Regions from separate parts of the Enterococcus sp. DIV0755b genome, predicted to be linked through region 2. Evidence: predicted binding sites of a transcription regulator. Region 2 holds the regulator's gene; each other region holds the start of a gene.
The links. The regulator LexA, encoded in region 2, represses DNA repair genes until DNA is damaged. The targets are predictions, from matches to a motif close to CNAACANNTGTTNG.

Region 1 (7,618 bases), 250 kb from region 2:
CAAGCTGCCCAAGGGGATAAACCACTTGAGATTCGTAATCGAGCCTTGCTGGAAATTATCTATGGTTCTGGTTTACGGGTAAGCGAGTGTGCCAAATTAACATTAGATGCAATTGACTGGCAAGGTGAAGTCTTATTGATTCATGGTAAAGGCAGTAAAGATCGCTATGTTCCTTTTGGTTCGTATGCTCAAGTAGCTTTGCAAGAATATTTGACATTAGCTAGACCATACTTGATGGAAAAAAGTGCACAAGATCATCCTTTTGTGTTTGTTAATCAGCGAGGTGGCCCAATTACCACTAGAGGGATTGAGTATATTTTTAATCAGCTGATTAAAAAAAGTAGTTTAGATAGTAAAATTCATCCCCATATGTTACGGCATACTTTTGCCACTCATTTACTAAATAATGGGGCAGATATGCGAACCGTACAAGAATTATTAGGACATGCCAATTTATCATCAACTCAAATATATGCCCACGTAACAAAGGAGAGTTTACAAAATAATTACCGTAAATTTCATCCGCGGGCACACGAATAGGCAATTGAAAATTTAGGAGGACTAAAATGGAATCACAATTTCATTCCACTACTATTTGTGCAGTGGAAAAAGACGGCAAGTTTGCAATGGCCGGAGATGGCCAAGTTACCATGGGAGAACAAGTTGTAATGAAAGGGACTGCTAGAAAAGTACGCCGAATTTATCATGGCGAGGTAGTGGTCGGTTTTGCCGGTAGCGTGGCGGATGCTTTTACTTTAGAAGAAAAATTTGAAGCTAAATTAAATGAATATAATGGCAATTTGCAACGAGCAGCTGTTGAATTAGCCCAAGAGTGGCGCACCCAACAAGCTATGCAAAAATTAGAAGCAATGCTGATCGTGATGAATAAAGAAGAAATGCTACTTGTTTCAGGTACTGGTGAAGTGATTACGCCAGATGACGGAATTTTAGCCATCGGTTCTGGTGGCAATTACGCTTTAGCGGCAGCGCGGGCAATGAAAAAATACAACAATGATGAAATGACAGCTAAAGAAATTGCCGAAAATGCATTAAATATTGCAGCTGACATTTGTATTTTTACTAACCACAATATTATTGTGGAAGAAATGTAGTGAGGGAAGCTTATGAATGAAATGACAAAATCACCCCGGCAAATTGTGTCAGAACTCGATCAATATATTGTCGGTCAAAAAGACGCCAAAAAAGCGGTTGCTGTAGCGTTACGCAATCGTTATCGTCGTTTACAACTAGATGAAGAAATGCAACAAGATGTGACCCCTAAAAATATTCTTTTAATCGGACCAACTGGGGTCGGTAAAACAGAAATCGCACGTCGCTTAGCTAAAATTGTTCAAGCGCCGTTTGTAAAAGTGGAAGCAACAAAATTTACTGAAGTGGGTTATGTAGGGCGCGATGTTGAATCGATGGTTAGAGATTTAGTCGAAAATGCGATTCAAATTGTTCGTAAAGAGCAATATAGCCGTGTTTATACCCGGGCTGTAAAAAAAGCCAATCGTCGTTTGGTAAAAGTATTGGTGCCAGGAATTAAAAAAGAACAAAAGAAGACGAGTAATCCTTATGAACAAATGATGAATATTTTTAATACCCAACAAGAAGAGCCAAAAGAAGAATTAACTGAAGAAATTAAAACAAATCGTCAAGCGATTTTTGAACAGTTAGAACGTGGTGCCTTAGATGAAAGAGAAGTCACGATTGAAATTGATGAGCCCCAAACAAAAGGGCCAATGATGAATAATGGCTTGGAACAAATGGGGATTGATATTAACGAAACACTAGCTGCATTAAAACCGCAAAAGAAAGTAGAGCGTACTGTGACAGTCAAAGAAGCACGGGAACTTTTGGTCCAAGAAGAGTCGGCCAAACTGGTTAATGATGCAGATATTCACAGTGAAGCTATTCGTTTAGCTGAAGCAAATGGAATCATCTTTATCGATGAATTTGATAAAATTACATCTCGCTCTCAGCAATCTGGTGAAGTCTCAAGAGAAGGAGTTCAACGGGATATTTTACCTATTGTAGAAGGTTCTCAAGTAAATACCAAATATGGCATGATTCAAACAGATCATATTCTATTTATCGCTTCCGGTGCCTTTCATGTGGCAAAACCAAGTGATTTGATTCCAGAATTACAAGGCCGCTTCCCAATTCGAGTTGAATTAGATGACTTGAGTGCTGAAGACTTTGTTAAAATTTTAACAGAACCTAATAATTCGTTGATTAAACAATACATTGCATTAATTGGAACAGAAAATGTTAAAGTGATCTTCACCAAAGAAGCAATTGAAAAGATTGCTCAAATCGCCTTTGATGTTAACCGTGATACCGATAATATTGGCGCCAGACGCTTGCATACGATTTTAGAAAAACTGTTGGAAGACTTATTGTTTGAAGCTCCTGACATGCAAATGGGAGAAATTACAATTACAGCTGCGTATGTTGAAGAGAAACTGGATGCGATTGTTGAAAATCAAGATTTAAGTCGCTATATTTTGTAATCACAGGAAGGAAAATGAAAAAGATGACAACTTTATTAGACAAAACCCGCCGTATCAATCAATTACTCCAACAAAAGAATACGTTTGATATGACATTAGACCTGCCTTATAACAATATGGCGTTAATTTTAGGGGATATTTTAGATAGTAACGCCTATATTATCAGCAGTGAAGGTGTTTTGTTAGGGTTTAATGAAAAACATGATGTGAATAATGATCGCGTTAAAAATATGTTTGAAGAAAAACAATTTCCACAAATCTACACAGATATGGTAGATCATTTAACTAAAACTGAAGCCAATATTCCTATTTCTTCTGATATGACTGCCTTTCCAATTGAGCAACGAGAAAAATATCCGAATGGTTTAACGACAGTGGTGCCAATCTTTGGGGCAGGAGAACGTTTGGGAACAATTATTTTAGCCCGAATGGATACTGCTTTTGATGAAGATGATTTGGTATTAGCAGAGTATGGTGCGACGGTAGTAGGGATGCAATTTTTATATCAAAAATCCCGTGATATTGAAGCGGATGTCAGAAGTGCTACTGCTGTTCAAATGGCGATTAGCACCCTTTCTTATAGTGAATTAAAAGCAGTACAAGCGATTTTTGCCGCTCTACAAGGAGATGAAGGGCGTTTAACTGCTTCTAACATTGCCGATGAGATTGGCATCACCCGTTCTGTGATCGTTAATGCTTTACGTAAATTGGAATCTGCTGGTATTATTGAATCCCGTTCATTAGGAATGAAGGGGACATACCTACGAGTTTTAAATAAACGTTTTAAAGAAGAATTGGATAAACACAGTCACTAAGGGAAATAAGTAAAAGTTCAGATAGCTAAATGAGGAGGTGCCGTATATGACGGTTACAATTGAAAATGATCAATTACGTGCCAAAATTGCGTTACATGGTGCAGAGTTACAAAGTTTAGTTAGCAAAACGACAAATTTAGAATATATTTGGCAAGCAAATCCAAAGTATTGGGGCAAACACGCGCCAGTATTATTTCCGATTGTCGGGGCATTAAAAGAAGATAGTTATCAGTACAAAGGGGAAACATATCACATGTCCAAACATGGCTTTGCCCGGGATATGGATTTTGCACTATTAGAAAAAAGTGATGATAGTGCGAGTTTTATTTTGAAAGCAACTGAAAAAACAAAAGCTATTTTTCCTTTTGATTTTGAACTGATTATTCGTTATGAACTGGGTGGGGATGGTTTAACAGTAAAATATGAAGTCGAAAACTTAGCTGAAGACGAAATGTTCTTTTCAATTGGTGGGCACCCAGCTTTTAATGTGCCACTGGAAAAAGGCTTAAATTTTGAAGATTACTATTTAGCTTTCTCACCACGTAAATCGCGTTTAAGTTTACCTCTTGAAGGTAATTACATTGACTTAGAGCAACGAACATTGGGACAAACGAATACAAATCTAGCTTTAACCCATGATATGTTCAAAAATGATGCAGTAATTTTTGAAACAAAAGGTTTAAACGCAATCTCTATTTGTAGTGAAAAATCGCCGCATAGTGTGACCCTTAGTTATAAAGATATGCCTTATGTTGGAATTTGGTCGCCTTATCCAACAGAATCACCTTTTGTCTGTATTGAACCGTGGTGTGGGATTGCCGACACTACAGATGCTACAGGTGAATTAATTGAAAAACTAGGTATTCAGCAATTAGCAGGGCGAGAAAAATTCACTACGAAATACGCTATTACTGTCAAGTAACTATAAAAAGACCTTTAAAAGTTTTAAACTTTTAAAGGTCTTTTTGGGAATCAATCTTTTTTATCACGATTTAAACCAAAAGGGATATGGCTTTCAGTGCCATTTTTAATTCGGGTAATGTTATCGCGGTGCCGATAAAAAATGAAAATAGTTAATCCACAAGCGATTAAAGTTAACAACCAATTATGTTCTGGTAATACTTGTGGCCAAATCTCAGGTAAGATGACAGTCGACAGTGTAATTAAAACGGCTGCAATCATACTTGTTAAACTTACCATACTTGTCACAAACAAGCTGACAACAAAAATTGTAGCGGAGTATAAAAAGAAAATAGGGCTGTAACCTAATAACATCCCAGCGCTAGTTGCAACTGCTTTTCCACCTTTAAAGCCAGCAAAAATTGGAAAAGTATGACCTAAAATAGCACAGACACCAAACCATAATGGATTGATATTATTGACGTGAAATAACGTAGGTAAAAGTGTAGCGAAAGTTCCTTTTAAGATATCCATCAGTAAAACAATAGTGCCAGCAGTTTTACCTAAAACCCGAAAAGTATTAGTAGTACCAGTATTACCACTGCCAAATTGCCGAATATCTTTTTGATAGAATAGTTTTCCAATCCAAACGCCAGAGGGAATCGAGCCTAGTAAATAGGCGATTATTAGTAAAATAATTATTTTCATAAAAAACCTCAATTCTTCAAACTAGCGTCATTTTAGCATGAAAGAATTACAGGAACAACTCTTTGCCAATATTTCTTCATTAGCGTATAGTCTAATTGATTGCTATTTCATTTTAAAAGGAGTGTTTTTTATGTTTAAAAATCCTAATCAAGAACAAATTTTTCAAATCTTAAAGGATGCCAAAAATATTGCGGTGGTGGGTTTGAGTCCAAAAGAAGATCGCGTTAGTTTTCAAATTGCACGTTTGTTGCAAAATCGGGGCTATCGTATTATTCCCGTCAATCCTCAGTATGCTGGTGACGAAATTTTAGGTGAAAAAGTATATGCTGATTTAGTCAGTGTGCCAGAGAAAATTGACATTGTTGATATTTTCCGGCGTAGTGAATTTTTACCAGCAGTTGCAGCTGATTTTTTAAAAACCGATGCTAAAGTTTTTTGGGCCCAATTAGGTTTGCAAAGTGAAGAAGCTGCAGCGATGCTTGAAGAGGCGGGAAGAAATAACGTCATTATGGATCGTTGCATTAAAATCGAGTTAAATAAAATGATTGCTTAATTTAAAAACTAAGTAAGTTTTTGAAACCGACTTTTAAAAGTGGTGTAAAAAGAGCTTACTTAGTTTTTTCTATGTTTTTGTTGTGTAAATTAGAATCACACCCATCTAGCATAATTTGTTAAGGGGAAACTTAGAATTACGATAAAAAGGTCATATTTAGCTAGATAACTAAAAAAGAAAAAAATTAAGTAAAAATTTTTAACAGAGGAGAACGTACGTTTCCCTTGTGTTTGTAGCCTAAAAAAGCATGGCTTTAATTATCTGGGGATATTTAAGACTTTTTTTCACCGGTTTTTTAGAGTAAGATAGAGGAAGCGCACTTTTAAGTTGCGTGAAAAAAGGTATAAGCGGGCTTAGCCCATTACTTTTATCAAAGGAGCGTTTGCTTTGGCAAAAAAAACAACTGAGTATAATGATGCCTCCATTCAAGTCTTAGAAGGACTTGAGGCAGTTCGAAAACGTCCAGGAATGTACATTGGTTCAACTGATAGCCGGGGCTTACATCATTTAGTTTATGAAATAGTCGATAATTCTGTTGATGAGGCACTATCAGGTTTTGGAAATGAGATTGCTGTTACAATTAATCAAGATAATAGCATTACTGTTAGTGATAACGGTCGAGGTATGCCTGTTGGAATGCATGCGTCTGGCATCCCCACAGTCGAAGTAATCTTTACTGTTTTACATGCCGGCGGAAAATTTGGTCAGGGCGGTTACAAAACGTCTGGTGGTCTTCACGGTGTGGGAGCTAGTGTCGTTAACGCATTATCAAAATGGCTAACAGTAACTATTGTTCGTGATGGAATTGCGTATGAGGAGAAGTTCAAAGATGGTGGTAAGCCTCAAGGAACTTTAAAAAAACTGGGTAAAACAAAAAAGAAAAATGGAACCACCGTTACTTTTTTACCTGATGATACAATTTTTTCAACCATTAAATTTTCTTATGAAACTTTAGCAGAACGGTTAAGAGAATCAGCCTTTTTATTGCGAGATGTTAAAATTACGTTGACTGATTTAAGAGGTGAAGAACCTGTCGTTGATGTCTTTCATTTTGAAGAAGGCATTAAAGAATTCGTAAGCTATCTAAACGAAGAAAAAGATTCATTGACACCGGTTATTTATTTTAATGGTGAAAAAGATGGAATTGAAGTTGAAGTAGCAATGCAGTATAACGATGGCTATTCAGAAAATATTTTGTCCTTTGTTAATAATGTCCGCACAAAAGATGGCGGTACTCATGAAGCAGGGATGAAAGCTTCTTTAACGAAAGCTTTTAACGAGTATGCCCGTAAAGTAAACTTACTAAAAGAAAAAGACCGCAACTTAGAAGGTAGCGATTTTAGAGAAGGGTTAGCTGCTGTTCTTTCTGTCCGAGTACCAGAGAATTTATTACAATTTGAAGGTCAAACAAAAGAAAAACTTGGTACTCCTAGTGCTCGAAATGCAGTTGACGGTGTTTTAGGTGAGCAGCTTGGTTTTTATTTGCAAGAAAACAGTGAAATGAGCCAAATGCTTGTACGAAAAGCCATTAAAGCTAGAGAAGCTAGAGAAGCGGCACGCAAAGCACGAGAAGAAAGTCGTACCGGTAAAAAGCGCAAAAAAGGAGAGTCATTACTTTCTGGTAAATTGACGCCAGCGCAATCTCGCAATCCGAAGCGAAATGAACTGTATTTAGTCGAAGGGGATTCTGCCGGTGGTTCTGCCAAACAAGGGCGTGATCGCAAGTTTCAAGCGATTTTGCCATTGCGAGGAAAAGTGATTAACACTGAAAAAGCGAAACTACAAGATATTTTAAAAAATGAAGAAATCAATACGATGATTTATACTATTGGAGCGGGCGTGGGACCGGAATTTACAATTGCAGACTGTAATTATGACAAAGTTATTATTATGACCGATGCCGATACCGATGGCGCCCACATTCAGGTGCTGTTACTTACTTTCTTTTATCGCTACATGAAGCCATTAATTGAAGCGGGAAAAGTCTATATTGCGTTACCACCCCTTTACAAAGTTTCAAAAGGCGCAGGTAAAAAAGCAGTCACTGAATACGCTTGGACTGATGAAGAATTGCAACAAGTCATTCAAAAAGTAGGCAAAGGTTATATGTTGCAACGCTACAAAGG
Region 2 (7,618 bases):
GAAAAACGATTAATAATTTGTTTTTCTAAAGTTTTTTAGTATCACTATTTTAATGGATGGACGACTATTTTTTGATCCGATAAATTATCGTCTTGTAGACTATAGTCAAGATATTGTTGTAAAAAAGGAGAATACTTTTTTAAGTTATCATAAGCTTCGGAGTCTTTTATAGCTGCTATTTGGTTTGAAGAATAATTATCATTACCAGTAAAATAGTTATAATTAACTTTTGCAACTAACTTTGCGACAGGATCTAAAATTTCTTCATCTCTAACATTTTGTTCCAATAGTTGTTGATAAGCTAGTCTTTCACCATCTTTTATAAAAAGATTCTTTAAATAGGTATTGTGATGACGTAGATTTTGCTCAGTTTTTTTATTTTCTTTTGCCCATGTTTCGACATTAACTTGTTTACGCTTATAAATAATTTGATTAGCTTGGAGTTGTAATTCACCATAACTATGATCTGCAATTGCAAATGAACTCGTAACAACTTCTATGATTGATGTTTCTTCCGTTGGATCTTTCATGATGTCTTGAGCATGAATATGACCAGAAAACACGATGGGAACGTGATATTTAGCAAAAAGTTTTTTTACAATCTTATCATTTGAGAGAACATATCCTTTATAAATAAGAGGGTTATGTTTAAACAAATTGTGATGCATAAAAACAATGGGGATTTTCTGATTGTTTTCGGTGGTTTTTAACCTGTCTTCAAGCCAAGTGAGCGTAGCTTCTTTTACTTGTCCACCAGTATGTGGTTGGGCACGACTATTCTGAATCGGATATTCATTTGTGTCTAAAAAAATGAAATCATACGTTTTGTTAATATTTACCGCATAACTTAATGAAGCAGAATCCGTATTAAAAGCCATTTTATACCCATCAGGAAAAAACTGTTTAAAGTCTGCCGGTGAAACTTGGTCGATTCGCTCTTTTTTATCTTCTTGATACTTTCTAGCCCAACCGTCATAAATATCATGATTACCCGGGATGGCCAAAACGGGAATATCAATAGCTTTTAATGGAGAAAAAATTTGTGCCATTTCTTTGGCACTTTGCCTTTCACCGTTTAAGGTTAAGTCACCTGTTAATATAATGGCTGCAGGCCGTTCTTTTTTTGCTTTTGCGACAAATGCGCTTAATGATGCTACTTGATAATCCAAATCTTTTCCGGCCGCTGTTTTTTTGATAAACTGAAATTCTTTTCCGTCATCGTGTAGCGACGGGGTAATAAAGTGAATGTCTGTAGCTATCCAAAAGATATCATTAGTCGAGAAACTTTTTGTGAATTTTTCATTTTCTTGGCAGCCGGCTAAAAAGAAATTAGTGCATAATAGCAAAAACAGTAATATTTTTTTCATTATTCTCACTCCCGCAGTTTATGATAGCACAAAGAAGAAATACACGTTGAAATTTTCCTTGCGAATTACTGATTGATTTAAAACGATAGGAAGTCTTTTTAAAGACTTTACAGTAATGTCGGGGCTTATACAAGGGAGGAATAAAGATAAGATTTATTTTAGTGATTACTTTTGAAAATACCCTCCAATTTGCTTTCAAGAGAAGCTTCTTGTATAATCAGTAGGCGCTGAGTGGATAGACAGCAAGTAGTAAAACTATAGTAGGTAATTTAGTAGCAGGTTGAGCTAATCAAGGAGAAAAAATGAATACAAAAGAAAAAATGCTAGAGTTAATTAAGAAAAAACAAGGTGGCGGACGCGTAAAAGAAATGCAAGCCCCCAAAAACGATCGCAAGAATATGCGCAAAGGACCCAAAATTTATAATAAATAGCTTAAAAAGTGTACTTTCTTAATGAGAAAGTACACTTTTTTATTGCCGCTAATTAGATGGCCTCTGGATCTATGTTTTGTTTCGCTGCTTTTATTACTTATCAGACTATGGATTTATTACTTTACCAAAGATTAACTGAAAATTTCATTTAGTGGATTTATAAAAATAAGTTCACTATCATAATAATATGTAAACTAAAAGGATATCGCGATTTATTAATTAAAAGAAAAAAACCGCCTTTGAATGAAGAAATCATTCGAGGCGGTCAAACTGGAATGTTATTTTTCAAATTTTAATTGGCTAAATAGGAAGAAAAGAACGCTAATGTTTGAGGCAACGCCAATTCCCAATAACCTTCACCGTGGACTGTTCCTGCGATTAGTTTTACATCACTGGGAACGTCAACATCAGCAAGTGACTGCTGTAACTTTAAGACACCGCTAATTGGAACTAATTCATGTAATGAATTCGCTAAAAATACAGGGCCACTTTTTGAACTGACGCGGGTCAGAGGAGTAGCTGATTTTAATAGGTTTAAATCATTACGTACATAATTTAAAATAAACCATTTATAAAATTGATCATTGTTGCCATCTTGATCAATTTCGCGACTTTCATGGGCATCAAAATGTTGCTCTTTATTCATTACTGCTTTTACTTCAGGATGTTGTGTCACCCAATCATACATATCGATAATTCCTGACCATGATGCAGTAGGAATGCCTTTTTGCAAAGCCAGTTCAACAGCTAAATTGCCACCGGCAGAAGCCCCCAACGCGAAAATTGGCGTATTAGCAGCCAAAGTATTTTTTTTCGTCCAAGCGTATGCATTGAAAACGTCCGTCAGAGCACTAGGATAAAGATCAGCAGGAGCAAGGCGATAATTGGGGGCGACGACAAAGAAACCTTCATTGACAAATTTTTCAGCTAGAAAACTTTCTTTTTCCTTATCCCCACGAAACCAACCACCACCATGGATTAATAATAGGGTTGCTTTTGGTTTTGTATCTGGTGCATAGGTATCTAGTTTTAAATCATTGCCGCTATCATAAACGATATCTTGAGTAATTTTCATCGTGATCACTCCTAAATCAGATTGTTGGGATCATCAGGCTGTAGTGATAAAATTTGATCAATTGTTTTTCGTAAGGCTTGTTGTGCTTGTTCGTATTGGGGCAATTGATCGCCAAATTTTTCATTGAATCCAGCTAAACCATTACTAGCAAATGCCATTTCGTATTGATAAACTGCATCGTACTGAGTTGTAAAATCTTTTAGCAAATCCATCTGATTACCAGCAAGTTGCAATGCCATTTGAGTTACACGAAAATCCGTATAGGCGAGTTCAAATTGGACCGCCCAAGCCCGCATAAATTCATGTTGATTTTTAATATGCAAAAAGTGATGCTCTACTGTCCAAGCTAAATTTTTTAAAGAGCCTTGAATGTCTAACATACAAACATCTCCTATTTTTTATTCTAATTTCAAGAAAATTCCTTTGTCTTGCATTGCCTTTACAAATTTTGCTACTGTATCCGTTCGATTCCAATCCCGCTGGAATTCACAAGCTAATTGGGCAAAGGTGGTCATTTTAGCCCCCGCTTGTTCAACACGATGAAGTGCCATTTCGTGTGCGATTTTACTCGTGCCGCCAACAGCATCAACAACAGGATAAACCTCATAGCCTTCTTTTAATGCATCCAAAGTAGGGAAGGTTAGGCAGGCTTCTGTCCATAAGGCAGCAATAATAATTTTCTTTTTGCCAGTGGACTTCACTGCACCATTAAATTCCTGATCTTCCCACGCATTGATAGAGGTACGATCGTAACTTGGTAAATCTTTTACCAGTTCCTTTAACTGAGGAATAGTATCTTTGTTGCGTCCAGTTGCCACATTAACCGTTGATACAATTGTGGGAACATTGTAAGCACGCATTAAAGCAGTTAAATTTGTAATACTTTCAACCAGTTCATGGCGGTTCATCGAATTAATCGAGTTGACTTGAGTTGGTTGGTAGTCAATTAAAACAAAAACACTATTGTCGGGGGAAAGTAGTTCATCTTTTTGGGGATTTCTTGGTTCATAACTTGTCATAGTAAAATGCCTCCTTAATTTTGCGCAATATTTTGCTCTTAAAATCAATATACTGCCGTTTTTTAAATAAGGAAAGTAATCTGACTTCCTAAAAGGAATCGCTTACATTTTTTAAAAGTAAATCATTTAGATAAATGTGATGTAAAAGAACTGTTGTTTAAGTAACCTATATTTTAATCTCCTCAAATTCAGCGATACAAAAATTTAAAGAAAAAAACACCTCACTTGGGAGGTGTTTAAACAAAATTTTTGAAGGGAAAAACTATGCTTTGACTAAAAAAGATACAAGTTACAAAATTTGATCTATTTATATGGATGGTACGTATTACGTGGTTTTTGGGTGTAGGGAGAAAACTTGCGAATGCTTTGGCGATATTTTTTCTCATCCCACAAAGCAAACCAAATTAAAAAAGGCGGGACAAAAATTAAAGCAGCTAAAGCAACACCATAGTGACTAATGACAAAGCTAACGATTATACCTAAAACGATTAAAGAAATATTGCGAATTGTATTCATCCTTTTCACCTCAATTAAATTATACGAACAAACGTTTGTATAATGATTATACGAAAGTATGTTCGGTTTGTAAAGTAAAAAAATAAATCTCCGAAAAATACGAAGATTTATTCATAATTTTAAAGTAAATCCCGATAAAGACCAACCACTAAGCCTAAGATTTTGACATTTGGCAAGATAATGGGTTCCATATAATCATTTTCGGGTTGTAAACGAATGTAATTATTTTCTTTAAAAAATCTTTTACAAGTTGCTTCATCTTCATCAGTCATCGCAATGACAATATCACCATTATTTGCAGCTGATTGTTTGCGGACAATAACTTGATCACCATCTAGAATACCTGCATTGATCATACTTTCTCCACGGATTGTTAACATAAATAAAGCACCGCTATCATTTAATAAATGAGGCGGGATAGGGAAGAAATCAGATGCCTCTTCCACAGCTAAGATTGGTTCACCGGCTGTAACGACGCCAAGCATCGGAATAGTCTCAGGCTGTGCACCAATTTTTTCCAATCCTAATTCCGTTAATTCGATTGCACGGGGTTTAGTAGGATCGCGTAAAATAAGACCTTTCTTTTCTAAACGGGAAAGATGACCGTGTACTGTCGATGTGGAAGATAACGAAACCGCTTCGCCAATTTCTCGAACTGTAGGGGGATATCCTTTTTCTGAGACGCGGTCATGAATAAATTTTAAGATTTCAATTTGACGATTTTCTGTGCGTTTAGCCATATTGCACCTTCTTTCTTTCGATACATTTAGTTTAGCATAAAGCAAAAAACAATTCAAACAGATGTTCGTATTTAGTTGGTAGTTGTCACGAACCTTTTTTTTAGCTAAGATAAGAGGGAATATAGGAATGTAGTCTCAATTTCAAATTATAAGCATAAAGGAGATTTTATAATGCTATCAGATGAAAAATTAGCGCGTATTAACGAGCTTGCTAAAAAGAAAAAAGAAATGGGTTTGTCAGAAGCCGAAACAAGAGAACAAAAGAATTTACGGGAAGAGTATTTAAAAGCTTTTCGATCAGGAATGCGGCACCACATTGAAGGTATGAAAGTCGTGGATCCAAAAGGAAATGACGTAACACCAGAAAAATTGAAGCAAATTCAAAAAGAAAAAGGCTTACACAATCGTGATTGATATTTAATTGCATTTAAAGCGAAAATCCTTTACAATAGGAAAGTAAATAATAAAGGTAAAAAAAACCTAAAAACTGGAGGAAGCACAATTGTTTGATAAAATCGATGAATTGAGCGTTAACACCTTACGTACTTTAAGTATTGAAGCAATCCAAGCAGCAAATTCTGGCCACCCTGGTTTACCGATGGGGGCTGCACCAATGGCGTATGCACTTTGGACAAAGCATTTGAAAATTAATCCGGCCACTTCCCGTAATTGGGCTGATCGTGACCGTTTTGTTTTATCTGCTGGGCATGGTTCAGCATTACTCTATAGTTTATTGCACTGTGCAGGTTATAAAGTTTCAATTGATGATTTGAAAAATTTTCGTCAATGGGGAAGTAAAACACCTGGACATCCTGAAGTGAATCACACTGATGGTGTCGAAGCGACAACTGGTCCATTAGGTCAAGGGATTGCAATGGCTGTAGGAATGGCGATGAGTGAAGCACATCTAGCTGCGACTTATAACCGTGATCAATTCAATATCGTCGATCATTACACTTATGCTCTATGTGGTGACGGTGATTTAATGGAAGGTGTTTCTCAAGAAGCGGCTTCAATGGCTGGGCATATGAAACTAGGAAAGCTAGTTGTTTTATATGATTCAAATGATATTTCATTAGATGGACCAACTTCAAAAGCTTTTACTGAAAATGTTGGGCAACGTTTTGAAGCATATGGCTGGCAACATATCTTAGTAGAAGACGGCAATGATTTACAAGCAATTTCAGATGCTATAAAAAAAGCAAAAGAAAATTTGAGCCAACCTACATTAATTGAAGTCAAAACAATCATTGGTTTTGGTGCTCCAAACGAAGGAACAAACAAAGTTCATGGCGCACCTCTTGGCGCAGAAGGAATTACTGCTGCTAAAAAAGCTTATGGTTGGGAATATCCTGACTTTACAGTACCTGAAAAAGCAGCTGCTCGCTTCAAAGAAGCAATTAATGACCGAGGCGAAAAAGCAGAAGAAGCTTGGAACAAGATGTTTGCTGAATATAGCCAAAGGTATCCAGAATTAGCTGCGCAATTTAAAGCTGCATTTGCAGGCGAGCTGCCAGATAATTGGGAGAGTGAATTGCCTACTTATGAAGAAGGTTCTGCTCAAGCAAGTCGTGTTTCTAGTAAAGAAATGATTCAAGCGCTATCTAAAGCAGTCCCAACTTTGTGGGGAGGCTCAGCTGATTTATCATCTTCAAACAACACCATGGTGGCTGCAGAAAAAGATTTTGAACCTGGTCAATATGAAGGACGTAATATTTGGTTTGGTGTTAGAGAATTTGCAATGGCTGCGGCGATGAATGGTATTCAATTACACGGTGGCACCCGAGTTTATGGCGGTACGTTCTTTGTCTTTACCGATTACTTACGCCCAGCATTACGGCTGTCTGCAATTCAAAATGCGCCAGTTATCTATGTTTTAACCCATGATTCTGTAGCAGTAGGAGAGGATGGACCAACGCATGAACCGATTGAACAACTAGCAAGTGTCCGTTGCATACCAAATGTTCAAGTTATTCGACCTGCAGATGGAAACGAAACAAGAGCTGCTTGGAAGATTGCAATGACCACTAAAGATAAACCAACTGTCTTAGTTTTAAGTCGTCAAAATTTACCAGTATTACCAGGGACAAAAGAAAATGCTGATGAAAATGTGGCTAAGGGTGGTTATGTAGTTTCCCCTCAAGAAGGCCAAGTACCAGAAGGGATTTTAATTGCGACTGGTTCAGAAGTTGACTTAGCTGTTAAGGCTCAAGCTGAACTTAAAAAAGCTGGTAAAGATGTTTCTGTGGTTTCTTTACCAAGTTTTGATTTATTCGAATCGCAAAGTCCTGAATACAAAGAAAGTGTATTACCAAGTTCTGTTACTAAGCGTGTTGCCATTGAAGCAGCATCTCCGTTTGGCTGGGAACGTTACACTGGCTTTGCCGGTAAAGTAGTAGCAATTGATCACTTTGGCGCGTCTGCACCTGGTGACACAGTGCTTAGTGAATTTGGTTTCACTGTTGAAAAT
Region 3 (7,618 bases), 1.2 Mb from region 2:
ATCTTTTAAATAAAGCATGTTGCTGACAATTAAGTACGTTGCTACCATCCCTGGTGTGAAAAGCATCGTCACTAAAGCAAAAACGGTAAAGAACCGACGGAAAGGAAAATTCGACCGCGAAATCACATACGCATAAAGTGATGTCATGGTAGCATTTACCACTGTCCCTAAAACCGTTACAAAAATCGTTACGCCAAAAGCACGGAAGATTTTTGAACTCATTTGGCCAGCAAAAATGTAAGAATACGCTGCGGTTGAAAATTCTTTGGGCCAAAAACGATAGCCTAATTCTGCTAGTGAATGTTCTTCTGTCAGTGAGATCATCACAACAAAGAAAAACGGTAACACACATGAAATTGCAAATAACGCAATCAAGATATTAAAGATAATATTAACTGTGGGACTAAAGGAACGAATTTCCACTTTTGAAACTTTTTCTTTTTTACCCATGTGTCGCTCCTCCTTAGAATAATGCTGAATCTGGTTCGATTCGACGAACCACAAAGTTTGTGCCTAATAATAAGATTGCCCCGACCACTGATTGATACAAACTAGCGGCTGAAGACATCCCAATGTCCCCTGTAGCGGTTAAGCCGTTATAGATGTAAGTATCTAAAACTGACGTTACTTGGTATAACGCACCATTATTTCGTGGCAAGTTATAAAACATCCCAAAGTCTGCTCTAAAAATACCGCCGATGTTTAAAATCAACAAGACCATCATCATTGGGACAATTTGTGGAATGGTAACATTTTTAATTTGTTGCCATTTAGAAGCCCCATCCACCATTGCAGCTTCATAATATGTTGGATCAATCCCCATCACAGAAGCATAGTAGATGATACTGTTATAACCTAAGCTCTTCCAGACATTCATGACAACAAAAATTAGCGGCCACCAAGTTGGATCTGTATACCAGTTCACTGGGTTTTTACCATGGTTGGTTAACCACAAATTGAAAATCCCTTTATCTGGGCTTAAGAAGGCGTATAAGAAGTAACCGATTACAACCCAAGATAAAAAGTAAGGTAAAAGAGACATCGTATGATACACTTTCACCAATTTTTTGTTCCGTAATTCACTCATAATAATTGCAAAAGCAATCGCGAAAAATAAGTTAAAAGCTAAGAAAACTACGTTGTAAGCAATCGTATTACGGGTAATCAGCCAAGCGTCTTTTGAAGCAAATAAGAATTTGAAATTCTCAAAGCCAACCCACTTACTCGTTACCAAACTGTCAATAAAGCCATTTGGTGAAATGTGGAAATCTTTAAACGCCACCACATTGGCAAAGACTGGTATATAAAAGAAAAAGATAAACCAAACAAAACCCGGCAACGCCATTAAAATCAAAGCCTTATAGCGCCACACATTTTGCCAAAAGCCCACTTTTTTTCTTTTCTTCATCTTTAGACCTCCTTATGTTTTTCTGCATAGAAGACAACGCTTGTCACCTTCCTGACGTAGTAATAATACCGCTTTCAATTATAAGAAGTAAGGAACAAACTTTAGATAAGATGCAACAAATTTTAGAAAAGATATATCTTTTTTATAGGAAAAGCAAAAGGCAGCGGGTAGCTCTCAAGCAACAAGACGAACTCGAAATAAAATGACTACTAATTAAATTGTCGTCTCAATAAAGATATATCTTCTATATAAACATGTGGATGATTTTTATTTTCCGTATGTTTAAAGCAGGTGTATAATAACAACCGTTTGAAAACACGGTAAAGGTTGGAGTTAAGAAAATGAAAAATAAGAAGATGTTTTTAAGTGGTTTGTTATTATTAATCGCCTTAAGCCTGGTTCCTATGTCAACTCAAGCAAAGACAATAGAGTCCACCAGCAGTACTGATTCTTTTACACAATCTAGTAGTCCCGATAGTAATAGTAGTTTTGAAAGTAGCTCCGTTGGAAGTAGTAGCTCTACTCCACTAGCTACAATTTCTACTGCAGAACAAATTACAGCAAATTCTACCGGTAAAGAAAAAGTCAGTCCACTAATTAAAACAACAACAGTAGTAAAAAATGAACCGCAAAAAAATAGTACTACCAAATCCGTTGTTAAAAAGATAGTAGCAAGTAGTCCCGTCAAGGCAAAAGGAGCAAATTTTTACATTCAAATTACCAATAAGAACTACACCATTTGGTCAAATTTTTCTTGGCATAAACGCGCGGTTAGCGCCAGTTATATCAATACATTATTGCATGTAAAAGTTGTTTATCTTCACCAAAATGGAGCTACCTACTACTCTTTATATAATAATCAAGATAAATGGGTTGGCTATTTGAATGCTGATGCAACCAAAAAAGTTCCCATCCAAGGTTTATGGCATGCCACCACAAAATATGTCACCGTCACGAAGCCGACTTGGACAATATGGAATAACTTTAACGGTCAATCTAAATATAAAGCCGCTACACTTAATAATCGCGTTGTAAAAGTAAGTGGCTACTACAAACATTTTAACGGTGCGACTTATTACTCACTTTATGATAATAACAATAAGTGGCTAGGCTATTTCAATTCAAGTGGCGTGAAAGAAGTGGCCCCACAAGGTTATTACCACAGTTTAAATAAATACGTTAAAATCACTAAAAATTGGACAGTCTGGCGCAACTTTAGTTGGCAATTCAAAAGTTCGGCCAATAGCATCGCTAAGCAAACAATTCTCGCTAAAGGTTATTATCACCACTTTAACGGAGCAACATATTATTCTTTATACAATTCAAAGGGAATGTGGTTAGGCTATATTAATAGTAGCGCAACTGTAATTACAGTTGCTCCTAAGCCTGATAAAGTAGTTTTATTGGGTGTCCCTTTTATCAACCAAGGTAATACTATGTTATGTGAAGGTGCCTCACTGCTAGAAGCACTACATTATAAAGGAATTGCGACAAAACAAAATTTAATGACTTTTGTCAAATCGATGCCAGTTTCGCCTAACAATAATCCCAATAATGGCTTTTCTGGCGAATGGCGACATAACGTTAATGGTACGTATCAAGGTATGAATCCTGCACCAGTAGTTAAATGGGGGAATAAAAATGGGGGTAAGTTAGTAAATCTGACTGGCGCTACCGTTCAAACGTTGAAAAATGAAGTAGCAAACCAAAATCCAGTTATCGTATGGGTTACTTATGCTTTTGAGCCAGCTGAACATAAACACCTTTTTTGGGGTGATGCGATTTGGAATCGCCATGTTGTTACTATGGATGGTTATAAAAATGGTTTTTATCATGTCGTTGATCCCGTCTTCGGACCAAGTTGGATTACGGCAAAAAACTTTGAGACAGCATATAACGTTTCCCATTTCGCTGTTAGTGTTCGTTAATACAGGTATTTCTCCCCAAACCATTTTCTTTCAATAAATTCTACTAAAAAGATGTCATAAACGTATGCAGTAACAAAAAATACGTTTTTGCAAAAAAAAATAAAAACAAAAAAGGTTGCGATAAAAATTTATCACAACCTTTTTTAATTAATCTAAAGGTAACTCTTCTTGAGCTTTTTCTGGAACTTCACTACCATCGCCAATCCCGTAAGCTTCCCGCACACGAGTGGAGATTTCTGCTTTCATTTCAGGATGTTCTTTCATATAGTTTTTGGCGTTATCACGGCCTTGGCCGATACGATCGCCTTGATAAGAATACCAAGCACCGCTTTTATCAACGATATCTTGTTCAACGGCCATATCCAAAAGCTCGCCTTCTTGTGAGATACCTTGACCATACATTAAGTCAACTTCAGCTACCTTAAAAGGTGGCGCAACTTTATTTTTAACGACTTTGATTTTCGTTCTATTCCCAATAATATCGGTACCTGATTTTAATTGTTCAGCCCGACGAACTTCAAGACGGATCGTTGCGTAGAATTTCAACGCGCGTCCACCAGGAGTTGTTTCAGGATTACCAAACATGATACCGACTTTTTCACGAATTTGGTTAATAAAGACTGCGATTGTTTTGGTTTTATTAATTGAGCCAGAAAGTTTACGCAACGCTTGTGACATCAAACGTGCTTGTAACCCGACGTGGGCGTCCCCCATCTCACCATCAATTTCTGCCCGTGGTACTAAAGCGGCAACGGAATCGACGACGACAATATCAATTGCACCACTGGAAACCAAAGCATCCGCGATTTCTAATCCTTGTTCACCGGTATCTGGTTGTGATAGTAATAATTCATCAATATTAACGCCTAATTTTTGCGCATATAATGGATCTAAAGCATGTTCAGCATCAATAAAAGCTGCTGTCCCGCCATTTTTTTGCACTTCTGCAATGGCGTGTAAAGCAACGGTTGTTTTACCAGAACTTTCAGGGCCGTAGATTTCAACAATCCGTCCCCGTGGATAGCCACCCACACCTAAAGCAACATCTAATGCAAGTGAGCCACTTGGAATCGTAGAAACTTGTTGATCTGCCTTTTCTCCTAATTTCATTACGGCACCTTTACCGTAGTTTTTTTCAATCTTTTTTAATGCAGCATCTAAGGCTGCTTTGCGATCATCTGCCAAATAAATTCCCTCCATTATCTTTCATCTAGAAAAAAGCTTCAGCTGGTGAAGCGACACAATCTAAAAAATAAAAACACAGCAACTACTAAGAGAATTATCTCTTAACTACTGTTTAATAATAGCCTTTCTATCTAAAAAAAGCAAGAAAAAGCGAACGTATTTTCGCATATTAAAGGATATTAATCTTTTGTTCGTATTTGTCTTTTTATTGGGCTAAAACAGCGCGACGCAATAAATCTAATCCTGCCATTACAGCACTGTGACGTACATAACTTCGATCTCGCGTGAAGTGATACAAATGGGCAACAACGCCTTTTTCACTAGCTAAACCAATCCAAACCGTCCCGGCTGGTTGCCCTTCTAATTCATTAGGACCGGCGACACCAGTAAAACTTAAAGCGTAGTCTGCTCCTACAATCGCTCTGGCATTTTGCGCCATGGCTTTGGCACAGGCTTCACTAACCACACCATTTTCTGCGAGTAAAGCAGGATCAATTTGCAATAATTTTTCTTTTTGTTCTTTGGCATACGTTACAAAACCACCACTAAAAATTTCGGAGGCACCACTGACATTTGCCAACGTCCCTTGAAAGAGACCGGCAGTTAAACTTTCAGCTGCGGTGACACTGCAACCTTTTTCTTGCAACAATTTCACGACAACTGCTTCCAGAGAATTTTCCTCGCCGTAGCCGTAAAAATATTCTCCCACCTCCTCTTTAATTTTAGCTTCTGTTTCATCTAATAATTTTTGTCCACTCTTTTCATCATCTGTTTTAACCGTTAAGCGCAACGTCACTTCGTTGGGCTTGGCATAAGGGGCGATGGTGGGGTTCGTTTGCTTTTGGATGAGCGTAGCTAATTGCGTGACGAGTTTTGATTCGCCAATGCCGTAAAAGCGCAAGACCCGAGAAATTAATTGCTCTTGTTGTGGAAATTTTTCTTGTAGTAGTGCTTTGCCATGATGCAAAAACATCGGGCGCAATTCAGATGGTGGACCAGGTAAAAGTAAAAAAGCAGTAGTTGGACTTTGATAAAAAATACCAACTGCAAGCCCGGTTTCATTTGGTAAAGCGATTCCGTCTTCAAAAACCAATACTTGCCTTAAATTATTTTCTGTCATTTCTCTTTTGGCACGGGTGAAAAAAGCCTCTAATTCTTTACGTCCATTTGAATCTTCAACTAAGCGTTGACCTACGTGATAGGCGACGACGTCTTTTGTTAAATCATCTGTTGTAGGTCCCAAACCACCGCATAAAACAACAAGATCACTGCGGCGATCTGCGATTTTTAATAAGCTTTCTAACCGTGCAGGATTATCTCCCACCACGCTATGATAATAGACTTCAATGCCTAAATCTGCTAATTCTTCAGAAAGAAAAGTGGCATTTGTATTGACAACTTGACCGAGTAAAATTTCTGTTCCGACAGCAATAATTTCAGCTTTCATTTTAATTACTCACTTTCATATACGCAGTTACGTAAAAAAACAACGAGGTGCTGCAAAATTAAATTCATTTCACAGCACCTCATTTTAATAGGGGAGCAATTCAATAAACTTTCCCCGCACATTATTTTAGATTATTTACATAGAACCTTTAAAGACAGCCGTATTTTTAGCAAAATAATCCACACCTGAATAAATCGTAAAGATTAAGCAAGCATAAAGTAAAATCTGATCGACTGGAACTCCGATTAAATTAAACGGAATATTATTTAAAAATAGGAAAATAATCGCGAGCATTTGCGTCGCTGTTTTAACCTTCCCTGGCCAAGCGGCAGCCATTACTTCGCCACCTTCAACTAATAATAAACGCAGTCCCGTTACCGCTAATTCCCGACAGACGATAATGGCTACAACCCAGCCGGGAGCTTTGTTTAAATCTACTAGTAAAATAAATGCGGTCATCACCAACATTTTATCTGCTAAAGGATCAGCAAATTTGCCGAAATTTGTCACTAAACCTTGGGCACGGGCAATGTGTCCGTCTAACCAGTCTGTGAAACTTGCACCAGCAAAAATGATTGCAGCGACTAAGTGGGTTACAGGTAACACAGTAGTCCCTACAGTTAGCGTACCAAAATCTAGCGGTAAAACTAAAATCAAGATAAATAGTGGAATCATACAGATTCTAATCACCGTCAACTTATTGGGTAAATTCAATTGAATAATCTCCTTTTCTACTTTAAAACTGCCTAATCTGCTTTTTGATATGCAATGTTTAATGTCACATTTTTTCGTAAGGAAGGAATATTAGGATCCGTATAGTTTAAATCTTTGCTATTGGCTTTAATTGTCAAATTGCCACTTGCTCCTAAAACAATCGTAGCATTTGTAGCACCTTCAGGTAAAGTTGTTGACTGCGTTTCACCTGCTTGTAAGGTATATTGATAAACATAGCCGTTATTCACTAACACCCCAATCCAACAAGGACCATTGGCACTGCCAATAAAGTCTAATTTAATGGGCGCTTTTGCATCGGTCAAACTAAAAACAGCATCACTTTGCGTATTGCTATCTAATTTAACGGCCATTTCTTTTTCTTTTGTTGACTCAGTGGTTGATTCTTCAGTCGTACTTTCTGTCTGTTTTTTAGACTCAGAGGTCGATTCAGAAGCTTTAGTCGAACTTTGCGTTGCCAGTTGTTCAACCGTGACCGAAGAATTCGCTGCAATTAGCGCATCTTGGTTGTTACGATCTTGCCACGTCATATAAAATACGATTACTACAATCACAAGAGCTACTAAACCAAAGAAAATAACCGGTAGCAATCGCATAATGGGACTACCCGTTTCTTCTTCGACATGTAGTGATTTCCTTGAGCCTTGGACAGTTTCTGGTTGCGGTCTTTTAGGCGGTGGCGGTGTTAAAGATTCTTTCCCCGCTAAAACAGCCACTAATTTTTCCCCATCTTCTCCTACTGCTTGGGCATATTGCCGGACAAAAGCGCGCACATAAAAAGAACCCGGTAGCGCCTCAAAGTCACCACTTTCAATTGCTTCTAAATAGCGTTTTTGTATTTTAGTTATTTGTTGCAATTCATCTAATGAAATATTTTTATTTAAACGGGCTTGCCGTAATCTTGCGCCGATAGTTGTT

Region 1: parE (DNA topoisomerase IV subunit B) is a predicted target of LexA. The motif match lies at 5,864-5,877, and genes of this name have one in related genera.
Region 3: recA (recombinase RecA) is a predicted target of LexA. The motif match lies at 4,673-4,686, and genes of this name have one in related genera.

What each region holds. Positions count from the first base shown of each region.
Region 1 covers NZ_JBIOQN010000001.1:2,145,924-2,153,541, reverse strand. Annotated here, with positions in the region: gene xerC (tyrosine recombinase XerC) at 1-540, shown strand, start outside; gene hslV (ATP-dependent protease subunit HslV) at 567-1,112, shown strand; gene hslU (ATP-dependent protease ATPase subunit HslU) at 1,125-2,516, shown strand; gene codY (GTP-sensing pleiotropic transcriptional regulator CodY) at 2,540-3,331, shown strand; gene IGI65_RS10250 (aldose 1-epimerase family protein) at 3,378-4,253, shown strand; gene plsY (glycerol-3-phosphate 1-O-acyltransferase PlsY) at 4,304-4,939, opposite strand; gene IGI65_RS10240 (CoA-binding protein) at 5,070-5,492, shown strand; gene parE (DNA topoisomerase IV subunit B) at 5,880-7,618, shown strand, end outside.
Region 2 covers NZ_JBIOQN010000001.1:1,899,106-1,906,723, reverse strand. Annotated here, with positions in the region: gene IGI65_RS09200 (metallophosphoesterase) at 45-1,367, opposite strand; gene IGI65_RS09195 (hypothetical protein) at 1,670-1,798, shown strand; gene IGI65_RS09190 (alpha/beta hydrolase) at 2,091-2,873, opposite strand; gene IGI65_RS09185 (hypothetical protein) at 2,885-3,253, opposite strand; gene IGI65_RS09180 (hydrolase) at 3,272-3,892, opposite strand; gene IGI65_RS09175 (hypothetical protein) at 4,196-4,408, opposite strand; gene lexA (transcriptional repressor LexA) at 4,528-5,148, opposite strand; gene IGI65_RS09165 (DUF896 family protein) at 5,320-5,562, shown strand; gene tkt (transketolase) at 5,651-7,618, shown strand, end outside.
Region 3 covers NZ_JBIOQN010000001.1:705,188-712,805, reverse strand. Annotated here, with positions in the region: gene IGI65_RS03460 (carbohydrate ABC transporter permease) at 1-450, opposite strand, end outside; gene IGI65_RS03455 (ABC transporter permease) at 464-1,408, opposite strand; gene IGI65_RS03450 (C39 family peptidase) at 1,750-3,336, shown strand; gene recA (recombinase RecA) at 3,484-4,521, opposite strand; gene IGI65_RS03440 (competence/damage-inducible protein A) at 4,727-5,968, opposite strand; gene pgsA (CDP-diacylglycerol--glycerol-3-phosphate 3-phosphatidyltransferase) at 6,104-6,682, opposite strand; gene IGI65_RS03430 (helix-turn-helix domain-containing protein) at 6,715-7,618, opposite strand, start outside.